3 regions of the Halomonas sp. DP3Y7-2 genome follow, and region 1 is predicted to be linked to each of the others. Evidence: predicted binding sites of a transcription regulator. Region 1 holds the regulator's gene; each other region holds the start of a gene.
The links. The regulator PhoB, encoded in region 1, activates phosphate uptake and scavenging genes when phosphate is short. The targets are predictions, from matches to a motif close to TGTCATANNNNTGTCANA.
Positions count from the first base shown of each region.

Region 1 (3,224 bases):
CGCTTTGCCTGGCGGGCGCTGCGGTTATCTTGCTGGGTCCCAGGAGCTGAAAAGACACAGTGATGCCAGCCTGGCTTAAAGCGGGGCTGGTGTGTCCCTGGGTCGGGGTCAGGGCGAGGCGGCCGTCTGGCGGTTTTCCTGCACTCGGCTCGAGGGGAAGATACAGCGGAAGGTGGCGCCTTCACCCGGATGTGAGTCGATGTCGAGGCGCGCATCGTGGCGCAGCAGCACGTGCTTGACGATGGCGAGGCCTAGTCCGGTGCCACCGGTTGCCGTGCTGCGTCCCTTGTCTACCCGATAGAAGCGCTCGGTGAGGCGCGGAAGGTGCATCGGGTCGATGCCGTCGCCGTCGTCCTCCACCTCAAGACAGGCGCCATCACCGTAGGCCCGCCAGCGTAGCTGGATACGTGCGCCATCGCCGGCATAGCGCACGGCATTGAAGGCCAGGTTGGAAATGGCACTGTGAATTTCCTTCTCACTGCCCTTGAGCCCACGCGGATCGTCGATGGACACCTCGATCTGCTGGCGCCCACCAGACAGCGCCTGTGCATCTCGCTTGACGGTCTGCAACAGAGTGGTGGGGTCGAGCCGCGTGTGGTCATCGCCGCCCTGATCGTTTTCCAGTCGCGACAGCAGCAGCAGATCATTGACCAGGTTCTGCATCCGACGGGTCTGGTTCTGCATCTGCGCCACCCCCTTGCCGAGCCGTTCGGGCAGCATGTCGGCCATGTCGCCGTAGGTCTCGAGATAGCCGGTCAGTACCGTCAGTGGCGTGCGCAGCTCATGGGAGACGTTGGCCACAAAGTCTCGGCGCATCTGTTCCAGGCGATGCAGGCGTGTGATATCGCGCGCCATGACCAGGCGTTCATCGTCACCGTACAGGGTGATCTGGAACTGCAGGATCATGTTCTCGTCGATGGGCGATGGCAGGCTCAGCGGCTCACGATAGTCCCGCTCGTTGAAATAGCCGACGAAGCGCGGATCACGCAGCAGGTTGGTGATATGTTGACCACGGTCCAGCGCCGGCTTCAGGCCTAGCATGCGCTCGGCAGAGCTGTTCCACCATTCGAGATCGCCATGGCGATCCAGCATGACCACACTGTCGCGCATCGCTTCAGAGGACTCCTGGATACGCTGAAGCGTTGAGCGCAGGCGTCGTTGGGTAATGCGCTGGCCCTTCTGGTAGCGATAGAGTCGATCAAACAGCTCGCCCCACAGACCGCTGGCGGTAGGAGGTTCCTGCTGGGGACGATGGGTCAGCCAGTCGTGCATGGCGTGCAGGTTGCGCAGATGATAGGCGAGACCAAGCGTCAGGCCCGCTCCGACGCCGACACTCGTCAAGGAAAAGGGCCAGCCCAGCAGGGCGCCGATGCCGACCAGCAGGGTCAAGCGCCAGACTTCTCGTCTCCACAGTCGACCCACGTCAGCTCCTGGCTCCGTTCACCTATGTCCTCCTGTCTGCCGCCAGCCGTACAGGCGCTATCAAGCCTGCGTGGAAGGGAGGCAAGACGTCACATCTTGGCCGAAAAACGGTAGCCGGTGCCGCGCACGGTCTGGATCAGCTGCTGATGTGGCTCGCCAAGGGCCTTTCGCAGGCGGCGAATGTGCACGTCGACGGTGCGTTCCTCGACGTAGACGTTGCCACCCCAGACCTGATCAAGCAACTGGCCGCGGGTGTAGGCGCGTTCCTGGTGGGTCATGAAAAACTGCAGCAGGCGGTATTCGGTGGGCCCCATGTCGAGCGACTTGCCGTCGACGCTGACGCGGTGGCTGACAGGATCGAGCTTGAGCCCGTCGACTTCCACCGGGTCTTCAACGCCGCGGGGAGTGGCACGACGCAGCACCGCTTTTAGACGGGCGACCAGTTCCCGGGGAGAGAACGGCTTGGTGATGTAGTCGTCTGCACCTGCTTCAAGCCCCTGAATCTTGTTGTCCTCCTCACCCTTGGCGGTGAGCAGGATGATCGGCAGCTCGGCGGTGGTTTCTTCCCGCTTGAGGCGGCGTGCCAGCTCGATGCCACTGGTTCCGGGCATCATCCAGTCCAGCAGCAGCAGGTCTGGCTGATCGTCCACGATAATCGCGTGAGCCGCCTGGGCATTGTCGGCCTCGAGGACCCGGTAGTCGGCCATTTCCAGAGCCACCGCGATCATTTCGCGGATGGGCGCTTCGTCGTCGACGATCAATACGGTCTTGGCTGTCATCCCGGGCCTCTTGTTCAGGGTCTTCCTATCAACGGTGACAGATGACACCACGTCAATGTGACATTTAGATGACATTGGCCGACCTGTCGAGCCCTCGTCAGCTCGACAGGGTCATCCCAGGTCGGGATAGAGACTCAGCGCCAGGCCGGCAAACAGCAGCAGGCCCGACCAGTGATTGTTGAGAAAGGCCTGGAAGCAGCGATCGCGATCACGCTCCTTGATGAGTTTCTGCTGGTGGATAAAGGTAGCCGCCATGGCCAGCCATCCCAGCCAATAGAAACCGCCGATATTCAGTAGAGCGCCCGCCCAGGCCAGCAGGCCCAGCGTTGCCAGCTGCAGCAGCGCGATGATGCGAGTGTCCCAGCGACCAAACAGCACTGCGGTCGACTTGATGCCGATCTTGAGATCATCGTCACGGTCCACCATGGCGTATTCGGTGTCATAAGCCACCGTCCACAGTACATTGGCGGTGAACAGGATCCAGCCGACCGTGGGTACCTCGCCCAGCACGGCACCGAATGCCATGGGAATCGCCCAGGAAAAGGCCGCCCCCAGCACCACCTGGGGAAAGTGGGTGTAGCGCTTCATGAAGGGATAGCTGGCGGCCAGCACGGCGCCGATCAGCGACAGCCATACGGTAAAGCCGTTGGTCAGCCAGACCAGCACGAAGGCCGCTGTCAGCAGACCGACGAACAGGACCTTGGCTTCCTGCTCGCTGATACGCCCAGTCGCCAGAGGGCGGTGTTTGGTACGTTTGACGTGACCGTCGAAATGGCGGTCCGCATAGTCGTTGACGACACAGCCTGCTGCTCGCATCAGGTAGACGCCAGCGACAAAGATCAGCAGCGTGTCGCGGGCGGGAATGCCGTCCGCCGCTACCCACAGCGCCCACAGTGTTGGCCACATCAGCAGCCAGGTGCCGATGGGGCGATCCAGACGCATCAGCGCCAGGAAGTCGGGAATTCGGGCGAGGCGTCCGGGGGGACGCAGCAGGGAGCGGTCCATCGTGGTCTCTCGAGGGCT
Region 1 is NZ_JAHVKJ010000001.1:363,098-366,321, reverse strand. Features, by position in the region: gene KUV45_RS01565 (YnfA family protein) at 1-50, shown strand, start outside; gene phoR (phosphate regulon sensor histidine kinase PhoR) at 109-1,422, opposite strand; gene phoB (phosphate regulon transcriptional regulator PhoB) at 1,512-2,201, opposite strand; gene ubiA (4-hydroxybenzoate octaprenyltransferase) at 2,313-3,206, opposite strand.

Region 2 (3,224 bases), on a different contig from region 1:
GGTTTAGCATGATGACTCCTGGCCACCATCAGGGTGGCCCAAGCAACGCTTTCGTACCTCGGGCACCGAGAGCAGCGCTGGTTGGCGCTGCCGCCCGATGCCCAGGGGGGTGGTAAGTGGCGTGATTACTGCTGGTGGATCAAAACGTCCGACTGCCACTGGCGCGGCAGCACCTTGGCGCTCTGTTCCCAGGCGGCGAAGTCCTGAATCGGGCGAGCGCTGGCGTACTGTTCGTTGGGCAGCAGCTTGGCGGCGATCTCGTCGGGCAGGGTCAGGTGCTCGGCGCGGATCGGGCGAGCGTAGCCCTCGGCCAGGTTGAACTGACCTTCATCGGACAGGATGTACTCACGGGCCAGCTTGGCCGCATTGGGATGCTGGGCGTGTACATTGATGATGGTAGCGTAGCCTGAGGTGACGGAGGCGTCGGACGGAATCACCACCTCGAAGGCGTCACGGTCGATCTGGTCACGATAGTTCAAGGCGTTGAAGTCCCACAGCAGGGCCACTTCCACTTCGCCCTTCTCCAGGTTGGCGATGGACACGTCAGCCAGCGACAGGCGGCCCTGCTCGGCCAGCTCGGCGAACAGCTCGAGTCCCGGCGCCAGGTTGCCTTCGTCACCGCCTGCCGCATAGGCAGCGGCCAGCACCGCATTGTTGGCCTGGGAGGCCTGGCCTACCGCGCCCACCGACACTGAGTAGTCACCTTCACGTAGATCGGCGAAGGAGCCCGGACGCTGGTCTTCGTCGACCAGATTCTTGTTGATCATCAGGGCGATAGTGCCGGTGTAGCCGAGCATCCAGTGACCATCCTCGTCCTTGGCCCAGTCAGGGATCTGGTCCCAGGTGCTGGGCTTGTAGGGCTGGGTCACGCCCTGCTGCACGGCGATGGGACCGAAGGCGAAGCCGACATCGCCGATGTCGGCGGTGGCATTCTCACCCTCAGCCTTGAACTTGGCGACTTCCTCGGCGGAACTCATGTCGGTGTCGCTGTGTGCCAGGCCGTAGACGCTGTCCAGGTCAGCCCAGGTGTCCTTCCAGTTGGCCCAGGTGTCGGGCATGCCGACGCTGTCGACGCGGCCTTCCTGCTTGGCGGCCTCGATCAGAGACTCAAGCTCGGCGGAGCTGGCTTGGGCAGCGGTGGACATCAGGCCAACGCAGGCCAGGGCGGTCAGGGTCGGGTAACGCAGAGAAGTGACGTTCACGGGAGGGTCTCCGGGTCAGGGGGCGTGAAGGCGACGGAAACCGGTGTGCGTTTCTGGTCTAGATCAGTTTCCGCTGTGCCTAACCCTAAGGAGCCTTCATGACAGCGCCGTGTCAGTGTGATGGCAGTCTTGTCTCAATCCTTGGTTGGCGATGAAGCCTTCGGCAGACACTACGACGACAGGAGTGTCACCACGATGTCATGGTGAAGTCACTAGACTGTGGCGTATGGCTCAATTGGTCTATACCAGAAGGATAGGTGTAGATCGGCGAGCGTCATTTTTTCTCTTATTAAACATCGGTATGTGCATGGATCGATCGCTGCAAGAGCGCCTCAAACCGGTGCTGGCTGAGGCTCGAAGTGAGAAGGGGCGCCGGCTTCCCAGCGAGCGCGAGTTGATGACCCGCTTCGGGACAACGCGTATCACGTTGCGCGAAGCGCTCAATGCATTGGAGGCAGAAGGGCGGGTCTATCGCGAGAATCGGCGCGGCTGGTTTGTGTCGCCGCCACGGCTTCGCTATGACCTGCTGGCCTGCCTGCCGTTTCACGAGATGGTGCGCTCGCAGCAGCGCAGTGCCCGCACCCTGCTGCTGAGTGCTGAAGAGGTCTCGGCACCCGCAGTGGTCGCTCGGCGTTTGGGTATTGCCGAACACGCGCCGGTCTATCGAATCTGTCGTGCCCGACTAGTGGACGAGCGTCGGGTGCTCTACGTCGAGCATCATCTGCTGCCAAGCTGTTTTCCACAGATTCTCGAGTTCGATCTAGCGCGGGAGTCGCTGACCGAGCTTTACCGGCGCGAGTACGGCATCCGGGTTGGCCGGGTCAGCTATGAGCTTGGCACCTGCGTGCTGTCCAGCGCCGGCGCCGATGCGCTGAACGCCGTGCGAGGCAGTCCCGCCCAGCGCATTTCCCGCATCAATCATGACCAGAACGGCCGAGCCATCGACTGCGACGACGAGTACTGGCGTCACGACGCCATCGAGCTCACCCTGTCTGCCGCTCCCCAGGGGGGAGAGGCCATCCGCACGTCCTGATGACAACGCTATACCGCCGGTGGGCGCTCTTCCAGCAGGTGCCACAGGGGGGCCGCAACGGCCTCTTCATCCCGGTGACGGTAGCAGGCTACCTCGAGGTAGGGACCGCCGAGGGTCTCCTGCATGGACACGAGCTTGCCGCTTTCCAGGTCTTCCTCGATCAGCCCGTGGGGTAGCCAGCCGATACCGAGACCAGCCAGGGCGAGTTGGCGAATGCCGATGGTAAAGGCGGTCTCGCACACCAGCTCGATCTCGTAGTGACGCTGGGCCTCCAGCAGGTAGGGCGCGGCCAGCGCCTGGCCCAGAAAGCTGTCCGGGTCGTAGCCGATCAAGGGCAGGCGTTGCCCCAGTTCGACGGGATGTAGCGGGCCACCATGGTGGTCGGGGGCGCACACCGGCAGCAGGCGTTCGACACCCAGTGACAACCGCTCGATGTGGTCGCTGTCACTGAACAGCGGCACCCCCTCGAGCTCCGAACACAGCAGCAGGTCGGCCTTGCCCTGCTCGAAGTCATGAATGCACTGGCTGCGGTCGGACGAGGTGATCTGCAGCCCCACCTCCGGCGCGTGATGACGCAAGTGACGCAGCAGCCGCGGCAGGTAGCTGACGGTCAGGGTGTGCTGGGTCGTCAGGATGGCCCTGGGCCCTTGGCGGGCATCGCTTCTGAGTCGACTGCGCATGGCGTAGAGCCGGGCCAGCCACTCCCGGAGCTGAGGCTCATAGGTACGCGCGTGGGCGGTCAGCTCGAGTCGTGAGGTGCTGCGATCGATCAGGGCTACGCCGAGCCACTCTTCCAGCTGGCGGATACGTCGCGAGAAGGCCGGCTGTGTCACGTGGCGCCGTTCGGCGGCCAGGGAGAAGGTGCCGGCGTCGATAAGTTCGAGAAAATCCTCTATCCACTCGATCTTCATTGGTGTTTTGTTCTGTCCAGGTGGCGAATCCCTGGCCCAGTCTGGTTGCTATGCAAAAATTTAACAACTGCCGAGCAA
Region 2 is NZ_JAHVKJ010000002.1:109,572-112,795, reverse strand. Features, by position in the region: gene KUV45_RS03755 (alkaline phosphatase family protein) at 1-10, opposite strand, end outside; gene KUV45_RS03750 (ABC transporter substrate-binding protein) at 126-1,202, opposite strand; gene KUV45_RS03745 (UTRA domain-containing protein) at 1,510-2,235, shown strand; gene KUV45_RS03740 (LysR family transcriptional regulator) at 2,244-3,146, opposite strand.
Region 2: KUV45_RS03745 (UTRA domain-containing protein) is a predicted target of PhoB. The motif match lies at 1,388-1,405, and genes of this name have one in related genera.

Region 3 (3,224 bases), on a different contig from region 1:
TGTTCGAGATCTTTTCCCGCTGACACCGCCAAGCGACGCCCCAACATAGCTCCACAACACCCCAAAAAGCCCCGAATCATCAGCAGATGGTTCGGGGCTTTTCGTTGGTAGTGCGGGATCGACCTCTGTAGAGCGCCAACGCATCGCCTCGCGCTGGGCCTGCAACCTATTGTGTCCTGCAGCCTATCGTGGCCCGCTGGGAAAGGCCGACAGGTTTAGCCGAACAGGGTACGCAGCGTCACGAAGGCGATGGCGCTGATCAGGCCTGCTGCCGGTAGCGTGATGACCCAGGCCAGGCCGATGGGTTTCATCAGCTGCCAGTTGGTCTGATGGTTGACCAGGCCAATGCCCAGCACCGCGCCGATCAGGATGTGTGTACTGGACACCGGCAGGCCCATGATGGAAGCCAGCATCACGACGCCTGCCGCCGCCAGCTCTGCCGCAAACCCGGATGCCGGATGCATGGCGGTCAGATTGTGTCCGACGGTCTGGATCACCTCCTTGCCGATAAACCAGAGACCGACGATAAGGGCGATCCCGAAGGTGATCATGGCGATCGGAGGGATGGTCGCTTCGGCGCCAATGGCGCCAGTACGCAGTACGTCAAGGATGGCGGCGAAGGGGCCGATGGCATTGGCGATATCGTTGGAGCCATGGCTAAAGGCAAACCCCGCCGCGGTAAAGACCTGCATCCAGCTGAACATCAGGAAGGTCGAGCGGGACAGCGAGGTGCCCTTGAGCGTCTTGGCAAAGATAAACGTGGCCATCCATACCACGGCACCGATCATGCCCATGATCAGGTAGTTATTAAGCGTCGTCAGTCCCAGGTCGAGATGCTTGAAGCCCTTGAACAGCAGCATGGCCGAGATGATCATGGCTCCGCCGGCGGCGACCAGGGGCACCCAGTTCTGCAGGGCACGATGGGCATCGATATCCTCGCGCTGGCGCTCGATCCGCTTGAGCTCCTTGAAGTAGTCTGACTCGAATTCGGCACGCTCATCATCCTGGTAGTCCTGGTCATGGTAGACCTGAACGTCCCGGGTCATGGCATGGGTATAGGAAATCTTCTGGATCTCTGACAGGCGCTCGAAGGCCTCCTTATGGCGACGATCATTCTCGTATTTCTCGCGCTTGATCGCCTTCAGACGCTGCTCCGCCTCATCGTTATAGTTGAGGATGTGTTTCCTGATCATGCTGAACAGCGCATATGACATCAGTCCCCCCAGCACCGGTGACAGCACCCAGGAGATAGCGATCTGCCAGATCTTGCCCCACTGCACCAGGCCAAGGCTGTCGACCCCTGGGGTCATGGTTCCGAGCACGATGGACGAGCCCACAATGGCACCGATGATCGAATGGGTGGTGGAGACCGGATAGCCTTTCTTGCTGGCAAACAGTAGCCACAGGGCGGCGGCTACCAGTGCCGACATCATGATGAAGACGAAGTCCATCGGCGCGACCGTCATGCCCGACAGATCGACGATGCCCTTGCGGATCGTATCGGTGACCTCTCCGCCTGCGATGACCGCACCGCTGACCTCGAACACCGCCGCCACCAGCAAGGCCTGCTTGATCGACAAGGTTCCTGCGCCGACGCTGGTGCCGAAGGAATTGGCCACATCATTGCCGCCGATATTGAAGGCCATGAACACCCCGAACAGGGTGGCCAGGGTGAATACCAGCGGAAAGTGGCCCTGGGTGTAGCCGAAGCCCCAGAACAGAAAGTAGCCGACGGTAGCGAAGAGAAGTACCGCAAAGGCCAGGCTCAGCCCTGATGGGCGAAGCACCATAGGAACCGATAGCGAGGGGGAAGGGGTGGTCATTGTGCATCCTCTGAGGTGGGCATGCCTTGCTCGTGGGACGGCAGGGCGTGAGGATGACAATGGGCAGAGGCGATGACAGCGAGATGTCATCTTGGCTGCGTTGTGTGCTTTGTCGTGCAGGCTGGGGAAGGGGTTGGTCGTGCGGGTAGAGATAGTAGGCAAGAGCTTACGTCTTTGGGGAGGAGGAAGTACGTGCACAGCAGGCCCTCCCCGGGCCAGGCCGGGAAGGGCATGGTGTCATCGTCTTGGTCGCCTAGTGAGCCGGTTGCGGGACCCGGTACTGGTGCATCAGGGCAAAATACAGCACGCCCCCGAGGGCGGCGCCCATCATCCAGCCAAAACCTGCAAGTCCTTGCAGGGCAGGAACGATCACCGTCGCCAGAGAAAACACCGCGGCCAAGGCGAAGGCGGCCACGGCCCGCAGGTTCCAACCGTTGGTGTAGGTATAGGCATCGCCCTGCTTGGCGGAAAACAGTGCCTGCACATCGAGCTTGCCGCCTTTGATCAGATAGAAGTCGACAACGATGATGCCGTAGAAGGGCGCGACGATGGCGCCTAGCGCGTTGACGAAGCCCGGCACGCCAATTTGGCTGATGACCGAGACCCACAGTGCGCCGACAAAAAAGGCGACGCAGGCAGTGATCAGGCCGCCGACCTTGAAGCTGATATGCCGCGGGAATAGGTTCGCCAGGTCATAGGCAGGGGGGATGAAATTGGCCACCAGGTTGATGCCGACGGTAGCGGCGAAAAACGTGACGGCGGCCAGCAGCGTCAGGGGCAAGGCATCGACACGATCGACGATATCGGTGGGGTTGGTCAGCGCCTCGCCGAACAGTACCAGGGTGCCGGCGGTGATGATCAGCGCGATGAAGGAAAAGAAGGCCACGTTCAAGGGCAGGCCCAGCAGGTTGCCCAGCTTCATCTGGCGCTCGCTTTGTACGAAGCGGGTGAAATCCCCGAAGTTGATCACGACGGCGGCAAAGTAGGCGACCATGGTCCCGACCACGGCAGCAAAGGCAGATAGGCCTCCGCTATCCTCGCCGCTGGTCGAGAAGATGCTCCCGACGGCAGGCAGCAGCTCGCTGCCGGCTTGCCACCAGACAATCAGCATCAGCACGACCATGACCACGTAGACCAGCGGGCCTGCCCAGTTCAGGAAGTGCTTGATGCGCTCGATGCCGGACCAGAAGATGGCGATCTGGAACAGCCACACCAGCACAAACGACAGCCAGGCGACGGGTGACAGGCCAAGCACGCCTTCCCCTCCATCCGTGCCGATAAGGGCGGTAATCATCAGCGTGACGGCGGTGGAGGCAAAGTAGGTCTGCACGCCATACCAGAAAATACCGACGATGGCGCGCAGCAGAGCCGGCAGGTTGGAACCTCTAACCCCGAGGCTGG
Region 3 is NZ_JAHVKJ010000010.1:113,657-116,880, forward strand. Features, by position in the region: gene KUV45_RS12890 (GntR family transcriptional regulator) at 1-23, shown strand, start outside; gene KUV45_RS12895 (inorganic phosphate transporter) at 216-1,823, opposite strand; gene KUV45_RS12900 (NCS1 family nucleobase:cation symporter-1) at 2,077-3,224, opposite strand, start outside.
Region 3: KUV45_RS12895 (inorganic phosphate transporter) is a predicted target of PhoB. The motif match lies at 1,895-1,912, and genes of this name have one in related genera.